One region of the Holdemania massiliensis genome, then DNA from elsewhere that is predicted to be linked to it. Evidence: a T-box and tRNA genes for the amino acid it is inferred to sense, from the RefSeq annotation. Region 1 holds a T-box; the other holds one or more tRNA genes.

Region 1 (9,157 bases):
GGGCTGCGCCTGGATAATCGGATGACAGATAATCAGCATCCTCGGCTGAAATCGTAGGATGACAGTTATAAATTAAGAAGTTGCCGATCCGCAGTCCTTCTTTAAAGAAGCTTAAGACGCCGGCGGTAACATATTGATCACTGCCGCCGGATAACCGGCAGCGGCCGACACCGGTAAAGTTGCGTACCTGATAGGACACGGTCAGCGGAGCATCTTCACTCATCCGACAGTTTCTCACAAGATTAAGCAGCTTGATATCCAGACTTTCAAGATAAGGGGTATTTTCTTCAATAAAACCCAGCGCATTGCATAAGGAAGGGGCATAATGCGTATGCGAACAGCTGAAGATGATCAGCGCGTCTTCGCCGATCGACTGCCGCAGCGATTCCTCCATCCGTTCCTGAACATCCTGCGAAATTCCCAGTGAATCAAATGTAATCAAAATAACTTCCCGATTTTCGTCTTCCATGCGCAGACATCGGGCGTATAAGTCTCCGCGTACTTTGTTCAGCGGTTCGGTCTGCGTCAGAAATCCGACCGGCAGACAACTGAAGGTAGGATTGATGCAGACTTGATTGTAACCAATTTTCACGTGATATCCCTCATTTCAAAATTAATTATAAAACGACTGGTTTGAAAGCGCAATCTTTTGTCCTGTTTTCCGGGTATTTGCATGAAATCTGATGTTGGATTTCATGCATGCCGTATTCGGAATGAACCTTTTCCTGGAATCTGTCTTCTGGAATGGAAGGAAGCAGAAAGAAAAGTTGAATCTTCTTGAAATAGAAATTAAATGCTGCAAAGCGGAGGATACGATAGTTTTTACTGTCAAAAAAACGGCGCATTGAGTTTAGCGCCGTTGGCTGAAAATATCGTTACAATTCAATCGACTGAATCGCGATGCACCGCGGTCCACCCTGAGTGATGAACGCACAGGATAAGTCATACAGAACACATTCAGCTTCAGGAAAACGATCTTTGACCTTCGCCAGAATTTTCTCTGCCTGTTCTTTGTTGAAAGCATGAGATACGCTGATCTGAACACGGGCTTTTTGAACATGTTCTTCCAGATGACCCAGAACGGATTTGATTGCGGCATCAAAGCTGCGGCCAACACCGAACTTTTCTAACCGTCTTCCTTCCTCAGCCTGAATCATGATCGGCTGCAGTTTTAACAGTCCGCCCATCGCGGCTGCCATCGGCGTGCACCGACCGCCGCGCTTGAGATAACTGAAATCCTGCGGCAATAAAAACGAAAGGCTCGTTGCGATCTTCGTTTGCAGCGTATCCAGAATTTCTTCGATCTGCGTGCCTTCGTGAATCAGCCGTGCGGCTAAATCAACAAGATAACGATGCGGTCCGCACAGGGTCTGAGAGTTCACGACATGAATCCGTTCAGGATGTTCGGTATGCAGCCGGGCAGCCTCAGCTGTCTGGTAGGTGCCGGATAAACCATCGGCCATAGAAATGACAAGAATTTCATCCTCCGGATATTTTTCAAACAGCTCGACCAGTTCGCCCATCGAAGGCTGCGAAGAGGAAGGAATGTAGCCAGCTTTGATCAGATTCAGAAAAGCTTCGGCATCGATGTCTTCATATTCACGGTAAGTTTTGCCGTTGATGGTGACGCACAGCGGGGTGATGTCGCAGGGCAGCGCCTTGCCTTCTTCAATGGAATACAATGTGGAAGAATCAGAAATTAAACGAATCATAGTTGAACTCTCTTTCTTTACTTTTTTAGATTGTACAAGGATTTCAAACGCTAAAGGAGAATAAAGACCAGGACAGCGATGAAGTGGAAGAAGGAACCCAGCAGAATGAACAGATGAAACAGTTCATGAAACCCCCAGGCCTTCGACAGATCCGGCTTTTTGATCATGTAGATGACGGCACCGATGGTATAGGCGACCCCACCCAGTGCGATCAGCATCAGACATCCTGAAGGCATTTTGGAGAATCCGCTCCAGTCAAACAGCACTGCCCAGCCCATTGCCAGATACAGCAGCGTATACAAGATCCGCGGGGCATTCAGCCAGCAGATCTTGGCAATGATGCCGGCCAGGGCAATCGCCCAGATCACAACGGCAAACGTAATTCCTTCCTGACCCGGCAGATATGTCAGACACAGCGGCGTATAAGTGCCGGCAATCAGCACATAGATCATCGAGTGATCCAGCTTGCGGAACAACGTATGATGCGGATGATCCCAACTTAATGTGTGATAATAGCTGGAAGCACTGTACAGGGCAATCATCGAAGCACTGAATACGCAGCAGGCCAGAATGGTTTTCAGCGATCGTTGGTTCGCGATCCCGGCTCCAATAAACACCGCGGTAGCGATGACGCCGAAGCAGGCGCCGAGAAAGTGGGTGTAGCTGCTGATCGGATCCTGAACATCCTTAAACCAACGAAACATAAGATCAACTCCTTCAACAATCTAGTTTTGAAAACTAGATCACATAAATATCATATCATATTGATGAGGAAGTTCAACTACAAATCTTGGTTTTTGTCTAAGCATATGCTTATTTCCTTGTTCATTTTCTTATTGTAGCGGTTTTGGTATCAATTGAAAAGCCTTTCGGGAATATTTTTACCTCGAATAAATAAGAAAAAAAGCTGTCTGAAGAAAACCTTTCACAGAAAAGAAAAAATGAATGAAAACCCTTTGATTTCGGCAAGATTTAATTGACTTAAAATGCAAATTTTGCTATTCTTGAATAAGCGATGAAAAGGAATAGTAATTCTTGAATCTGACCTTGAGAGAGTCGGTGGCAGGTGAAAACCGATGGCAGATCAGAATGAACTGGCCTTGGAGCTGAATCTGAAAAGAAGGGTTCCGTGATTCCTGCGTTAAAGGAAAAAGAGGGGCACAGGAAGATTCTTTTCTGTGAACTAAGGTGGTACCGCGCGCTGACGTCCTTAGATTGAGGGCGTTTTTTGTTGCTTAAGAAAGGATGAAATCAATGAGTTACGATCACAAGAGTATTGAATCAAAATGGCAAAAGACCTGGGAAGAACGCAAAACCTTTGCGACGGATGCCTGGGATTTTTCCAAGCCGAAGTTTTATGCTTTGGATATGTTTCCTTATCCATCCGGGGTTGGTCTGCATGCCGGACATCCGGAAGGGTATACCGCAACGGATATCGTCAGCCGAATGAAGCGAATGCAGGGCTACAACGTCCTTCATCCGATGGGATTTGACAGCTTTGGCTTGCCGGCGGAGCAGTACGCCATTCAGACCGGCAATAACCCGAATGGATTTACATTAAAGAATATTGAAACCTTTAAGCAGCAGCTGAAAATGCTGGGTTTCAGCTATGATTGGGATCGTGAGGTCTCAACATGCGATCCGTCGTTCTACAAGTGGACACAGTGGATTTTCAAGCAGCTGTTTGAAAGCGGTTTGGCCAAATGTGTTGAAATGCCGGTGAACTGGTGTGAGGAATTAGGCACCGTGCTGGCCAACGATGAGGTCATTGACGGCAAGAGTGAACGCGGCGGTTATCCGGTTGTGCGCAAGAACATGCGCCAATGGGTCATCGACATCGTGCAGTACGCTGAACGTCTGTTAGAAGGCTTAGAGGAAATTGACTGGCCGGAATCAACCAAGGAAATGCAGCGCAACTGGATCGGCAAGTCGATTGGGGCACTGGTCGATTTTAAGGTGCAGGGACATGATGAACAGTTCACAGTCTTCACCACTCGCTGCGACACGTTGTTTGGCGCTACCTACTGCGTTCTGGCGCCGGAGCATACGCTGGTCGATCAGATTACAACGCCTGAGCAGAAGGCAGCCGTAGACGAATACAAGCGGCAGTGCGCGACGAAATCCGATCTCGAGCGGACGGAACTGAATAAGGAGAAGACCGGAGTGTTCACCGGCGCTTACGCCGTCAACCCGGTTAATGGCAAGCCTGTTCCAATCTGGATCTCTGACTATGTTTTAGCCACCTATGGCACCGGCGCAATTATGGCTGTCCCGGCTCATGATGACCGCGACTATGCGTTTGCCAAGAAATTTGGTCTGGAAATTATTCCAGTACTGGAAGGCGGCAACGTCGCTGAAGAAGCCTGGACACAGGATGGTGTGCATATCAATTCAGGCTTCTTGAATGGATTAAACAAGCAGGATGCGATTGAGACAATGATCAGCTGGCTGAGTGAACATCACTGCGGTGAGCGAAAAGTCAATTACCGGCTGCGGGAATGGATTTTTGCCCGGCAGCGTTATTGGGGCGAACCGATTCCGATCGTTCATCTGGACAACGGTGATACCGTGGCCTTAAGCGACGATCAGCTGCCGCTGATTCTGCCGGATCTGACAGATTACAGTCCGTCGAAAAGCGGAGCTTCCCCGTTGGAAAAAGCACAGGATTGGGTTCAGGTTGAAATCGATGGTGTAAAGGGCCATCGTGAAACAAGCACGATGCCGGGCAGCGCCGGCAGCAGCTGGTATTTCTTACGCTACATTGATCCGCACAACGAAAAGGAATTGGCCGATCCTGAACTGCTGAAGCACTGGTTGCCAGTAGATCTGTATATCGGCGGACCGGAGCATGCGGTCGGACATTTGCTTTACAGCCGGATGTGGAACAATTTCCTGTATGACAAAGGGGTTGTCCCTGTGAAGGAACCATTCCAGAAGCTCGTTCATCAGGGAATGATCTTGGGCTCCAACGGAATTAAAATGGGCAAGCGCTTTCCGGAATACGTCGTTGATCCGAATGTGATCGTTGAAAAGTACGGCGCGGATACGCTGCGTTTGTATGAAATGTTCATGGGGCCGTTAGAGGCCAGCAAGCCATGGAGTGAAAAGGGTGTCGACGCTGCGCGCAAATGGCTGGAGCGTGTCTGGCGTTTAGTCATGGAACAGCCGGAGAAAATTACGGATGAGCTGACGCCGCAGCTGGATTACATTTACAACTTCACGGTAAAGAAAGTCACGGAAGATATTGAAACGCTGAATTTCAATACGGCGATTTCCCAAATGATGATTTTTGTCAACGACTGTTACCGCGTGGAAAAGATCAACCGCAATATGCTTTTAGGCTTTGTCAAACTGCTGAGTCCATTTGCCCCGCATATTGGAGAGGAAATGTATCAGCAGCTGACCGGCGCCGAATCCATCGCTTATGAAAGCTGGCCAACTTATGATGAAAGCAAGCTGGTCAAAAACGAAACGGAAGTCGTCGTTCAGGTCAATGGCAAACTGCGCGGAAAGTTCATGGCCTCCGTGGATGCCAGCGAAGAACAGCTGAAAGAAAAAGCATTGGCGGTCGAGAATGTCCGTCCGTTTATCGAAGGAAAGACGATCCGCAAGATCATTGTCATTAAAGGCAAGGTCGTCAACATCGTCGCCAATTAATCTTGATTAAGCAGCCAGGCATGCCTTTCCAGCCTGGCTTTCTTCTTGATTCAAGCGAAGTGAAGCATAAGAAAAAACGAAAGTAAAGGAAGTGAATGATGAAAATAACAATCATTGCCGCTTTGGATGAGAACTGCGGAATCGGAAAGGCCGGTCAGATGCCTTGGCACTGTCCTGCGGATCTGCGTCAGTTTCAGGAATATACAATGGGGAAAGTGTTGCTGATGGGACGCAAGACAGCCCAGCCATTGCTGCAGCGCCTGCCGGGCCGTCAGCTGTTAATTCAAAGCCGTACTCTGCAAACTGCGGATTTTCCAGTTGTCCGATCTATCACTGAAGCTTTAACCTGGATGCAGAATCATCCCCAATATCAGGAACTGGTCATCGGCGGAGGCGGAGAGATTTATTCTCAATGGCTGCCCTATGCCGACTTTCTCAGGCTCAGTATTATTTCCGGATGTTATGAGTGCGATACATTCTTCCCTGCCTGGAATCAGTGTGAATGGACTTGTCAGAAGCAGACAAAGGAAAAGGAATTTATTTTACAGGAATGGAAACGAAAGATAAATTCGGTACTCATTTAAAAGTTTTTAGGATTTAAAGCGAATCAAGACTTCACAGGTCAGCTTTTTTAAATAGCTGGCTTTTTCTTTTTTCAAAATTTCCATGTCGCAGTGGGTCAATAACTGCATCAGATAAATTTCTGAGACTCTCAGCTTCAATAAAGATGAAAAATCCAAAGCACAGAAAATGACGGTTGAAATCTTATTGCCTTTATGCGTGAATTTGCCGTCAGACAGAAAGACATCAATGCCTTCTTTCCCATAATCTTTTTTATTTCCTATCAACAAAAGCGTTTCGTTAATAATCTTGAAATCAATGGTTTTTTCAATCTTTTGAAATTCGTCGATTAATTTCTGAAATTTCGTTGAAGTCCGGCAGTTTTTATAGACTACAAACTGATAGATCTGCAATAAACTTGAAAATTCAATATTTTCATAAAATCCGATGTTCTCATCTTTAATAAAATATTCATCAATCAGAAAGACGTCAGAAAAAGCCTGGGTTAAATGCAGCTTAGTTTCAATATTTCGTTCTTCAAAGCTGACTTTATAATAAGGCAGATCATAAGAGTAAAACTGAGGAAGCGTACTGAAATCGTAATTGGTAATGATCATATCAAAATCAGAATAGTTTAAATGACGGATCTCATAGAGTTCACATAATCGTACTTCTTCAATATAAGCGTCAAATTCACCAGCTATTTGACGAGCGATAAAAGCCGAATAGGCGATTCCGGCACCGGAAGTCACCAAAATCCGTTTTTTTCGAATCGGAATTGGAATTTGCAGCAGAAATGTCATAAAAAAATTGATGAAGCGGAAATAATCATCACTGGACAGAGAAAAATGCCACTTGTTTTCCAAATGTTCAGCCATTTCAAAACCCAGATATACGGCTAGCGGAGAGACATGCGAAAACTTATTCGTAATAACCCCGCCAAAGGTGATCTTTGCTTCAAAATGAAAATAGTGTTTGATCATTATTTGAGCTAAATGTGTGGCAAACCCATCTTTGAAAGAAGGGTAATCACAAAACTGAAGATTGTAACGCTGATTTAAAAAATTAAAACAGTCATTGCGGATGTGCTGACAAGCATCCGCAATTGGCGAACATGTTATAGATTGATTAAATTCATATGCATTTTCGACGTCCACACCACCCATCATTAATGCCGCAAATTGATAGACCTCATTCTGATCCGAATGAAAATAATCCGGAAAGCATTGATGGAGATGACTAAAAAGCGCAGCGCTGGGCTTGAGGAAAGGCGTTTTATCCAAGAAGGAAAAAGTCGGACTTTCAGCTATCCAATATCCATATCTGCGCCGATTCATCATGATCATCAGATAGAAAGACAACCAGATAAACATAGCATCAGTAAAATGGAGCCCGCTGCCGGAAATAAAGATTTTAAATTCCCTGCGGATTGCCAGAAATAAATCCCGATCACAGTAAATATAAAGGTTATACGTTGTATCATCCTGCTTGATAATTGTCTGATGATGAAGCGGTCCAATGAGCTGAATGATGGCCATCCGGAAATTGATTTCCAATCCGGCCAGCTTAATGCCTTTGCCTTTTTTATGCAGAATCGTCAGCTGATGATTTTTAAAATAAGTTGTGATATCTGAAATAACGGGGCTTAATGCACTGCGGGAAAAGTTGAGCTCTTCGGCTAAATCATCTATTTTTACCCAGTCGTCAATTGAGACCAGCTTGCGGGCAATGTAGAGGAAGCTTTCATTTTCATTGTACTTGATCTGATTGAGGACGGTGCAGGTCACATTGATCTGATCCGCAAAAGCCCGATAAAGAGCTTCGTCTTCCACCTGAATCTCAAATCCGTAGTTTCTTCGCGAAAAGATTGAAAATCCATTTTCCATACAGGCTGGCTGCATTTCCTTGATTGTATCGCGGATCGTTCGCGAACTTAATTTCAGCTGCTTTGCGATATCGCCGGATTTGCAGGGAGCGGGGTTGCTGAAAAAATAATAAAGAATTCTTAACTGACGATTATTCATAATCCTGCTCCTTTAATTCGATTAACTGGGGTTGTTGGAAATCGGGTATTGAGTTCCATTTCATTATAACGAACATAACGGAGCCTTTTCCGTGTAAATATTTTCCAGTATTGATAACGGAAAAAATGAAATTTCCATTAACTATGTGAAAAAAAACGGATGGAATCTTGAGTAATGGAAAAGTAAAATGAATTTAAGAAATGTTAAGCGCTTACATTTTGAAGGAGAGGAGTCGATAGATTGCGATTATTATTGGGTTCACACGGTCATCTGGCAAGCGGTATGGCAACAGCAATTGAAATTTTAGCTGGTCCTCAGCCGCATCTGACGATTTTGGATGCCTATGTAGATCAGAGGAACATCGACGAAGAATTAAAAGCCTATTTTGCTTCTGTTCCATCCGAAGAAACCGTTGTCATGCTTTCCGATCTCTATGGCGGAAGCGTGAATCAGAAAATGTATTTGTATTTGGAACGGCCTCATACGTATTTAATTGCGGGCGTCAATCTGGCCTTAGTTTTGGAACTTTGTATGCAGTCGGAGGTGTCGCTGACAACTTTGCATCAGCTGACGGAACAATCCCGTCAATTACAGCGGGTTGTACTCTATGATGAAGCTCCGGAATTGGAAGATGGGGAATTTTTTTAAAGAAAAGAGGAAAAACAATGATTAAGTTATGCCGTCTTGATGATCGGATGATCCATGGACAGATCGTTACAAAATGGTCACGGGTGATTTCTGTTGACCGGATTATCGTTGCCAACGATCAGGCCGGAAGCAATCCGATCATTGCCAAGTCACTGTTAATGGCTGCCCCCGGCAACATGAAAGTTGCAGTAAAAACGGTGAAGGAAGCGATTGAACTGCTCCATAATCCCAAAGCAGCTGCGCATGATATTCTGCTGATTGTTGCCAATCCGCAAGACTTACTGACGGTTGTGGAACAGGTCGAGGGAATTCATCGGGTGAATATTGGAAACTGGGGACTGCTGGAAGCCAGTGATGGCAAAGTGCGGGAAACGGTCTCCCAGTTTGTGGCCTTATCAGAAGATGAAAAAGCGATTCTCGCCAAGGTCAATGAAAAGGTCGAGGACTTTGTTTTACAAGTTACGCCGGATGTTTCGGCCATCAAGGTATCATCCATCTTAAAGAAATAGAAAAGGGGAATTACGATGTTAATCGCTGCATTGAAACTCAGTGTTC
Region 2 (9,157 bases), 700 kb from region 1:
ATGGAAAATCCGTATAAGAAACTAAAAAGTGAACGTCTGCTTTTTGACCCGGCTTACTTTTCGAGTTTAGCAAAGACGTATGAAACCTATAAAAGAAAATATATCGCCCTTATTCTTTTAGCTATATGTCTGATACTCCTAGCTGTTATCCTGGAATTTGCGAATATCGCTAACTTCCCTTTGGTTGAAATTCAATGTATCTTAGTTGCAAGTTCGGTTTACTTATTTATATATGGAATTGGAATTATCGATGCTTATGATGTATTGTTGCGAAACGAAGAACGTATGGAATCCCTTTATTGGAAATTCATTAAAAAGCTAAAGAAATAAGTGATTTCCCTATGCTACGCACAGTGGCAGGGAGTTCGCGTTCAATATCCCTTATGGACATCCGTATTAACGAACTGCTTTAAGCTGCGGACAGCGCACGGTCATTTTGTCAGAAGGAAAGGTTCCCGGAATAAAACAAACGGTCATACCAGCCTTTCTTTTTTCACTTGTTAGGAATTCTGTTTTCTTTTCTTACGAAATTCTTCATAAGTTTTTCCGATTGTTTTTCAATAAATCTGATATACTGTATCTACAAAAGCAATTAAGATGCACAGGAGGACGGCCCTTATGAACGATCGTGAAGATTTTGATCCGATTCTTATGTTTTTTATCACCTTCTTTTTCGGAGGTTTTGGTGTCCATCATTTTCTGCGCCGGCACTATGGCTTAGGCGTGCTTTATTTCTTTACGTTTGGTTTGATGGGGATCGGCTGGTTCATTGATACGATTCGCGCCTTTATCGCGATGTTTAAAACGTCGGATGAACCGCGCCGTGACGGGCGGCGCTGCCGCCAGTGCGGGCGCCGGATCGAACCGAGCCGCAATTCCACGTTATGCGCGCATTGTGAAGAAAAAATGGAACAGGAATATCTGCAGATTTCCAAACATTTCACACGTGTGATCGATGAAGTTGAAAAAGGCCAGCCGCATTTAGAGGGTTATCTGCGCCGCTTTGATATTTTGAATAAAGATGTCGAACAGATGTGGGATCTGGCTCAGGACATTGATGTTGAACCGCCGTTTCATCAGCGTGATCTGCGGCAGGCCATGGATCGTAAATTCGTAGAAGCGGTGAGTATGCGGATTTCGATGGCGCTGGAGAAATCTCAGATCACGATGGATGCTGCAAAGTTAAGGCAGGAATTAATGGGATTGACTGAAGAATTGATCGACTGCAAATACCATTTTCCTAAATATGCTGAACTGATTACCCCGATGATCGAAAAGACCAAAGAAACGTTGAATAAGATTTAGACTCGGCAAAGAAGGCGGCAATTTGCCGTCTTTTTTTCTGCGTATTTAATGAAGAAATCCCGGCTGGAAAGTCATGGGCTTCATTGTTTTTATTTCTTTGCCATGGCTCAGAAAATTCAGAAATTTTCTAAAACCTTTGACAAGCACTGAGGTATCCGCTATAATATAAAAGCACTTGGAGAATTGGCCGAGTGGTTTAAGGCACCATCTTGGAAAGGTGGCGAAGTGGCAACGCTTCCGTGAGTTCGAATCTCATGTTCTCCGCCATGTGTAAATAAAGGCTTAATCAAGCCTTTTTTCTTTGTTTTCACCGGTATTTTTTAATAATTCTTCAGAATTATCAGTCAGCTTTTGTGTTATGCTAAGAACAGTTTTCAAAGGAGGCGCCCTCATGGATTTAACCATTATGCATTGGATTACTCAGGCTTTTCAATCGCCAGTGATGACCGCTGTCATGCGATTTATTACCGGTTGGGGAAATCTGGGCGCCCTGTGGATTGGCTTTGCATGTTATTTCTATTTTATTAAAAAGGATCGGCGGACAGCGGTATTTTTGCTTTTAGCCGTTGTGCTGACCTGGACGCTGAATGATTTACTGATCAAACAGCTTGTCGACCGGCCGCGGCCGTTTATGACGCATACGGAGCTGCCGGCGTTGATCACACAGCCGACGTCCAGTTCCTTTCCTTCCGGTCATACAGCAACCTCTTTTGCAGCGATGATGATCTTATTTGCCTGCGGCGGTCATTATCGCTGGCTGGGCTTAGGCAGTGCCGTGCTGATCGCTTTTTCCCGCATCTATCTGCATGTTCACTATCCATCGGACGTTCTGGCAGGCTGCCTTGTCGGAATTTGCGTCGGAGCCTTATGCGTACGGCTGATGAAGCAGTACCGTTTAACCCCGGCGCGTGACACCTCTGAAAAGTGATAATTTCTACTTGATTTCAGCTTGGGGATCGGATATAATAAATAAGCACATGAATTCCCCAGGTGGCGAAATTGGTAGACGCAAACGACTCAAAATCGTTCGGTAGTGATACCATGCCGGTTCGAGTCCGGCCCCGGGGACCATTGATAACTCAATCAGACGTTTGTCTGATTTTTTTTTGTTGATTCATGATCCAGTTTAACTCAAAGATGCAAATTTCAATGAGACCTTACTCAAATCGTTTCTCTTTTATCTTGCCGAGGTGAGTTTTTTTCACTGCAAATAAAAAAGTCCCGCAGGACTTCTAGCGGGCGGAACGTTGTTTCAGCCGGGTCAGAATCAATTCAAAGACCAGCGCGGTCAGAAAGACACAGAACAATGAAAATCCCAAACCGCTGTAATTGCCGACCCGAGAATAACCGTTGATGACCGATCCAATTGTGCCTGCGACTCCAACTGCCGGACCGATGACCACAGCGACCGCAAAGTTAATTTCACTGCGCATGGCAATCCACGAGATTATGCGGGTTGCAGCACTGGGAATCACCGCACTGCTGATCACCTGAAAGGACGTACAGCCGGTCGAGCGCAGCGCTTCAATCGTCCCCGGATCGACTTCCTCAAAGGATTCACCATAGCTTTTAACAAAGAATGCCCAGCTGTGAAAAACCATGCCGACAATCGCCGTGGTGGATGTCAGGCCATAACCAGAAATAAACAATAACACCCAGATAATCGTCGGAACCGCCCGGACAAAGCTGGCCAGTGCTTTAATAAGATTGGAAAGCCACGGCCAGGATAGATTGCGTGCGGCCATCAAACCAAACGGCAGGCCAATCAAGGCTCCCAGCACGGTAGTGATAAAACCAAGGATTACCGTATTGATTAACAATGCTAGGATGGACAGCTGATCTGCAAACGCAATCTTATCAAAGCGGAAAAACTCAGTGGCAATCTTTGCCGCGACTGCCGGTGAAAATTGATCCCATTTATAATTAGCAGCAAAGCCAAGAAAGAAAATCAAGGAAAACAGAAATGTGACTCCTACGGCCAGCACCAGCCAGGAAGAAACGTCTTTTTGACTCAGCTGGTAGCGGCCGCTCCGCGTTTTCTTCAGCGGCACTGCAGGCGCCTGAATGTTGGAAGCTAACGTACTCATTGCAGAATCCTCCTCCGTATTTGAGCTGAAATCTGATCAAAAATCAAGACTGCCGCGACAACCAGGACAATCGCAACCAGCAGCGACTGAAATTGGCGGAAATGCCGGTAATTGCCGATCAGATATCCAATTCCTCCCCCTGCCAGCATGCCGATAATCGTTGAGGACCGAATGTTGTTTTCTGCGGCGTACAAGCTCCAGGAAATCAGGGCCGGCAGCGTTTCCGGAACCACGGCATTGAAAATAATCTGCCAGTAGGAAGCCCCGGTGGCTTCCAAGGCTTCGATACAATCCATACTCGCTTCATCCATCGCATCCGCATACACCCGGGCCAGAAAACCAAATGAAATAATGCTCATGACCAGATAGGCAAGAAATTCGCCATACCAGAAACACATCAGCAGGACAATCGCCCATACCCCTTCCGGGATATTGCGGGTGAGTGACGCCAGCATCCTGACGATCAGGGTTAGGGTCTTATTCTTTGACGTTCGTGCTGAAATCGCCAAAGCCGCAAAGAAAGCCAGAATCATCCCCGTTGCGGCCGCGGCCAAGGCAATCAGAACCGTAACACCCATTTCCTGAATCATCCGCCCTAATTCACTGAAATCCGGCGGCAGATAGAGCTGGATAAAACGCGTAATCGCGGCTGGAAAGTGAGTGATCATCAAGATCCAGTCAAACTGAATGCGCTGAGATCCCGCCACCGTCAGCAAGAACCCGACGATGAGAAAAGCCGCAGTACGGATGCGTTTTTCCCGAAAGTAACTCATGCCTGACCTCCATGGCTGAGTAAATCTTCTAATCCTTTACCATAAATCTTTTCAATGACCACATCATCCAAGTCCTGAGGTCTGCCAAAGAACACCACTTCCCCCTGATGCATACCGATAATCCGGTCTGAGTAATGCAGCGCAACATCCACCTGATGCAGATTGACCAGACACGGAATGTTCATCGAGGTTGCAATATCCCTGAGATATTCCATGATCACTTTTGAGGACTGCGGATCCAGTGATGCGATCGGTTCATCGCACAGGATCATCTTCGGATGCTGAAGCAGAGCGCGGGCAATCCCGACCCGCTGTTTCTGCCCGCCGGAAAGCTTAGAGCACTTCTCATACAGGCGATCCTGCAGACCCAGCATCTGCAGCAGCCGCTGAGCCTCCTCAACATCCTCGCGGCGGTACAGCCCGAGCGTGCTTTGCAAGGTGGAATAGCTGCCCAGCCGGCCATGCATGACATTTTCCAACACGGACAGGCGATAGACCAGATTGTAATTCTGAAAGATCATGCCGATATTCTTCCGAACCTCTTTCAGCTGCTTTTTGTCAGCTGCCGTTACATCCTGATCCAAAAACAGAATCTGTCCTTCGCTGGCTTCGATCATGCGGTTAATGCAGCGAAGCAAAGTCGATTTTCCCGCTCCGCTGGGTCCAATGATCGAAATCAGTTCACCTTGACGGACATCGAAGCTGACGTCATGCAGGGCCTGAACGCGATTATCATACACTTTGGATACATGCTTCAGCGATAAAATTTCAGTCATGCGGCGCTCTCCTTTCGCGATTAACCCTCATCCTTATACATTTCAAACAGGAAGTCATAGAAATCTGCCGGCTGCTGGACAAAGCGGTTCAGCGCTGGATTGTCGGTTTCATAGAAGAAGCCGTTTTCCGCATCAAAGAAGTTCTCAACCGCATTTTCCGGTGTCAGATTCACGAAGTGATCAATCAAGGCTTTCTGCTGATCAGCGTTAATATAATCTGAGTTCACCCACAATGGGCCATTGGGAACATCGACCGTATCAATGATATACAGCTGATCCTGGTACTCATCCCCATACTGACAGCAGAACGCACCGGCATAAACCTTATCCGTAACGATCAGCTGAACACTGCCCGGATGATTGCCGCCGAACTGGACTTCCGAGAACAGTCCGCCTTCCTTCTCTGTTTTTTCAAAAATCTGGGCTTTCTCCGTCACTTTTTTCAAGCCGTCAGGTCCGAATACCATATACAGTGAGGTTGTCGGAACTAAGCGGCCAGATGTGGAAGTGGCACTGACAAAGGAGAAACTTTTGCCCACGAGCTGCTCAAACATTTCATCACGGCTCTTGCCTTCAAAATCTGCTTTATTTTTAATATCGGTTGCGATGTAGGCTTTGTAGACCGCATGATCCAGATCGCCTTTGCCATCTCCATCGGCATCTTCGCCATAGGTAAACAGCGGAATTATTGCATCATCTGCCATATGCGCGGCGGCAAAGGTTGCACCTGACTCCCAGGCAATCTGAGCCGTACCGGTCAGAATCGCTTCCGATACTGCGGAATAATCATCGCAGACGATGCCTTCAACTTTAACGTTTTCTCCTAACGCATTCTGAATTTCAGTGACCAGCATTTCGTTGGTTTTCGACAGACCTGTCGATTGTTCGTTTGGCAAAAAAGCAACTGTGATTTTTTCCGGTGCCGATCCGCCGTTCCCTGTCGATGGAGCTGCCGAACAGCCGGCTGTCCCCAGCAGACAAGCTGCCAAGACTATCGTTGTGAGTTTTTTCATTCTTGTCCTCCTCGTGTCTTCTTCGCTTCTTCAATGAAGACAGGCCTATTTTATCAAGGGATCAAGGAGTCAGGATTGAGTCACCGTTTCTTCTCGGTTAAGCTTTTTAAGCAAATGTTAATGGATATTAACAGAGCCGAGATAATGAAACCTTGCCCGTTGATCCCCATCGCAAGCTTAAATAAACGGGCATTCAAACGGATTAGCGGAATTCTCAGCCGAACTAAAATTGAAAAAGGCTAAAAATCTCTGATTCTGCTTGACTCTTGCCATTCATTTCAATAAGAACAGGCAGAAGAAGCCATCACAGCCTGTCATCTTCCGTTCTTATCGTAAACTGATTGCTGCCTTTTGATTCACCTTATCAAACGGATGCGACGTCAGAGTTCGTTTTACGTTTCCGTTGCTTCTCGTTATCTCCATTCTTATCGGCATGATCCCCACAAAGAAAGCCGCTTTCGCGGCTGATTCTCTATTCTTGATCTGCTGATCCACCGTTAAATCCGGTTGACTGTCAAAAATTTATTTACAATCTGGGTATATAAGTCCCGGCTGCCGGCCGCTAAAAAAGGAACTGAGGTGCTGTACAGCGCCTGCCGGTCATGAAACGGCAAACCCCAGGCCCCGCCGGTTTCATTGATCAGAATTGCCGCTGCAGCATAATCCCACGTCTTCAAATGGGCGGAAAGATAGACGTCCAGTTCCCCGGCCGCAAGCCGGCACAGGCACAGGGAAGCACAGCCGCTGCTGCGGTGTCCGCGGATATGCGACGCCAGTTTTTCCAGCTGAATCCCATACCTGCTTTTTAACAGCGCTACGCTTTTCAGGCTGACGTCGGCCACACATCTGGACAGCGGCTTATCCTGCGGCAGCTTTGCCAATCGTTCCCCGTTTTTCCACGCTCCGCCGCCGGTAATGCCCAGATACAGATCATCCGCTTCAACATCGTAAACCAAACCAAAAACCGGACGTTCTTCTTCATAATAAGCAATGGAAATCGTATAATCCCGTTTCCAGGTAACAAAATTAGTCGTTCCGTCAATCGGATCAATAATCCACGTCTGCGTTTTCGGCTTATAGCTTACCCATTTTTCTTCCGTCAGAAAGCTTTGACCTTTAAAACGCTTGCGGATCGCAGAAACCAGCAGTTTTTCCGTCTGCTTGTCCGCGTCGCTGACCAGATCGCCGACATCATGATTTTTTAAATGGATCTTCAATTCACTCCGTGAACGGCTGCGCAGCTGAGCGCCGGCTTCGCGAATCAAAGCCTGAGCAAAGATTAGTTTTTCTTCCGTCGACATAATCGGTCCCCTTTCCAGCTGATGGTTCCGATCGGCGGCTCTTTGCCGTAACGGCCATGATTATCGCTGCCGGCGGTTTCAATAAACCCTAAGGCCATGGCTATTTCATGCAGCCGCATCACCTGACTGAAAGAATGGGAACTATGCCCCGTTTCGATTCCATCCAAGCCTAAATCCTTCCATTTCCAGATCTGTTCGATGCAGCCGGAAAGACCGGGATGTGCCAAAACAGCGAGTCCCTGATCGGCGTGGATGGCTTCAATCGCCTCCCGTACTGATGGAAAGAGGATCGCCCGTTCGCAAATTCCGCAGTTTTTAAAAGTCTTTCTGTAGAAATCACCGTGAAGACTTTCGGCAATGCCTTTTTCCGTCAGGACGTCCATAATATGCTGCTTATAAATCCACATGCTGTGACCCAGCCGTTCGATCACTTCCTCAACCGTGATCGGATATCCTGCCCGCTGCAGCTGTTCAATCTGCCATATTGAACGTTCCTGCTGCTGAAGCAGCGTCTTTTGGCAAAGTCGGCGCAGGTGAACAGCCTCCGGATCAAAATCATAGCCCAAAACATGGATGGGACGTCCCTGGTCGTCCTGCGCGCTGACTTCAATGCCCAACACGATTTCCAGATCCGGACTCAGCTTTGCCGCCTGCAGCGCCCCCTCTACGCAGTCATGATCGGTCAGGGCGATCGCTTCCAGATTTCGCTGACGTGCCTGATTCAGGATTTGTTTTATAGTTTGGTCTGAATCTGAGTAATCCGAATGAATGTGGTAATCCCAACTCATGCATCCATCGCTCCCGACTGCATGTTATAGCGGCGGTCGCAGAGATTCTCCATGAACTCCAGGTCATGAAAAATCCCCAGCATCGTCGTCCCTTCCTGCTTCAGCTGTTCAATCAGATCGCGCACCTTGCGTTTGGAATGTTGATCCAAAGAAGCGGTCGGTTCATCCAGAAGCAATAATCGCGGATGCTTGACCATCGCCGAAGCGATATTTAAGCGCAGCTTTTCACCGCCTGAAAAGGTGTTGGGATAGGTATCCCATAAGCTTTCATCGAGTTCAAAATGACGTAGGATCGCTTCGGCTTCACGCCGCGCTTCCTCGGCTTTACCGCCCATTTCCAGCACCGCATTTTCAACGATCTGACGCGCTGTTGTGCGCGGCATCAGCTGTAAGAATTGTGAAACGTAGCCAATTTCATAACGCCGCAGATAAAGGATTTGCCGTTCTGTTGCCTGACACAGATCGATCCAGCCGTATTTCTCGCTGGCATACCAGATTTCGCCGGTCTGCGGCAGATTTGTGCGGTAGATGCCTTTGAGAATCGTTGATTTCCCGCTGCCGCTCTTCCCGGTAATGCCGATAAACTCGCCTTTGTTCAACGTCAGACTGACATGTTGGCAGGCATGGATCGTCTTGCCGCTGTTGTAAATCGTAAATTGCTTTGACAGATCGCGGATCTGCAGACAAATCTGTTCATTGTGTTCCATACGTATCTCCTCGCCTTATGGCTGAATCTGTTCTCCTGTCCGTTGAGGCCTAGCCGATTAAATTCGATAGTGGGTTTCACTGACGACAACGCCGTCGACCAGCACATGCGTGATCGCCGGGAAATGGTTCGGCAGCTCCTGAACAATCAACAGATCCGCTTTTTTCCCAGCTTCAATGGAACCCACCCGATCCTCAATGCCGACCGCTTTGGCCGGATTCAGCGTGGCCATCCGCACCATTTCCGGAAGTGTCTGGCCCTGATGTTCCATCATGAAGATCGCATGCAGAATGCTGGCCGGATAGTAATCCGAACACAGAATGTCCGCAATTCCGGCTTCAATAGCCTCACTGGCCGTGAGATTGCCGGCATGCGAGCCGCCCAACAGAATATTCGGAGCACCGACTA

What was found. The T-box of region 1 lies ahead of leuS (leucine--tRNA ligase). A T-box ahead of a tRNA ligase gene usually reads a tRNA of that ligase, here a tRNA-Leu.
Region 2: it has a tRNA-Leu gene. The T-box ahead of leuS (leucine--tRNA ligase) is inferred to sense a tRNA for this amino acid. The anticodon was not compared.

Annotation. Positions count from the first base shown of each region.
Region 1 covers NZ_JAKNTK010000001.1:1,959,865-1,969,021, forward strand. The annotation lists gene MCG46_RS08940 (hypothetical protein) at 1-592, opposite strand, end outside; gene MCG46_RS08945 (DegV family protein) at 876-1,712, opposite strand; gene trhA (PAQR family membrane homeostasis protein TrhA) at 1,763-2,416, opposite strand; T-box leader at 2,719-2,927, shown strand; gene leuS (leucine--tRNA ligase) at 2,967-5,369, shown strand; gene MCG46_RS08960 (dihydrofolate reductase) at 5,468-5,953, shown strand; gene MCG46_RS08965 (BglG family transcription antiterminator) at 5,960-7,954, opposite strand; gene MCG46_RS08970 (PTS sugar transporter subunit IIA) at 8,195-8,602, shown strand; gene MCG46_RS08975 (PTS system mannose/fructose/N-acetylgalactosamine-transporter subunit IIB) at 8,620-9,111, shown strand; gene MCG46_RS08980 (PTS mannose/fructose/sorbose/N-acetylgalactosamine transporter subunit IIC) at 9,127-9,157, shown strand, end outside.
Region 2 covers NZ_JAKNTK010000001.1:2,660,537-2,669,693, forward strand. The annotation lists gene MCG46_RS12220 (helix-turn-helix domain-containing protein) at 1-330, shown strand, start outside; gene MCG46_RS12225 (TM2 domain-containing protein) at 619-1,305, shown strand; tRNA gene MCG46_RS12230 (tRNA-Ser) at 1,483-1,572, shown strand; gene MCG46_RS12235 (phosphatase PAP2 family protein) at 1,697-2,233, shown strand; tRNA gene MCG46_RS12240 (tRNA-Leu) at 2,290-2,376, shown strand; gene MCG46_RS12245 (PhnE/PtxC family ABC transporter permease) at 2,538-3,392, opposite strand; gene MCG46_RS12250 (PhnE/PtxC family ABC transporter permease) at 3,389-4,165, opposite strand; gene phnC (phosphonate ABC transporter ATP-binding protein) at 4,162-4,941, opposite strand; gene MCG46_RS12260 (PhnD/SsuA/transferrin family substrate-binding protein) at 4,962-5,954, opposite strand; gene MCG46_RS12265 (inositol monophosphatase family protein) at 6,452-7,255, opposite strand; gene MCG46_RS12270 (PHP domain-containing protein) at 7,234-8,043, opposite strand; gene phnL (phosphonate C-P lyase system protein PhnL) at 8,040-8,750, opposite strand; gene phnM (phosphonate metabolism protein PhnM) at 8,808-9,157, opposite strand, start outside.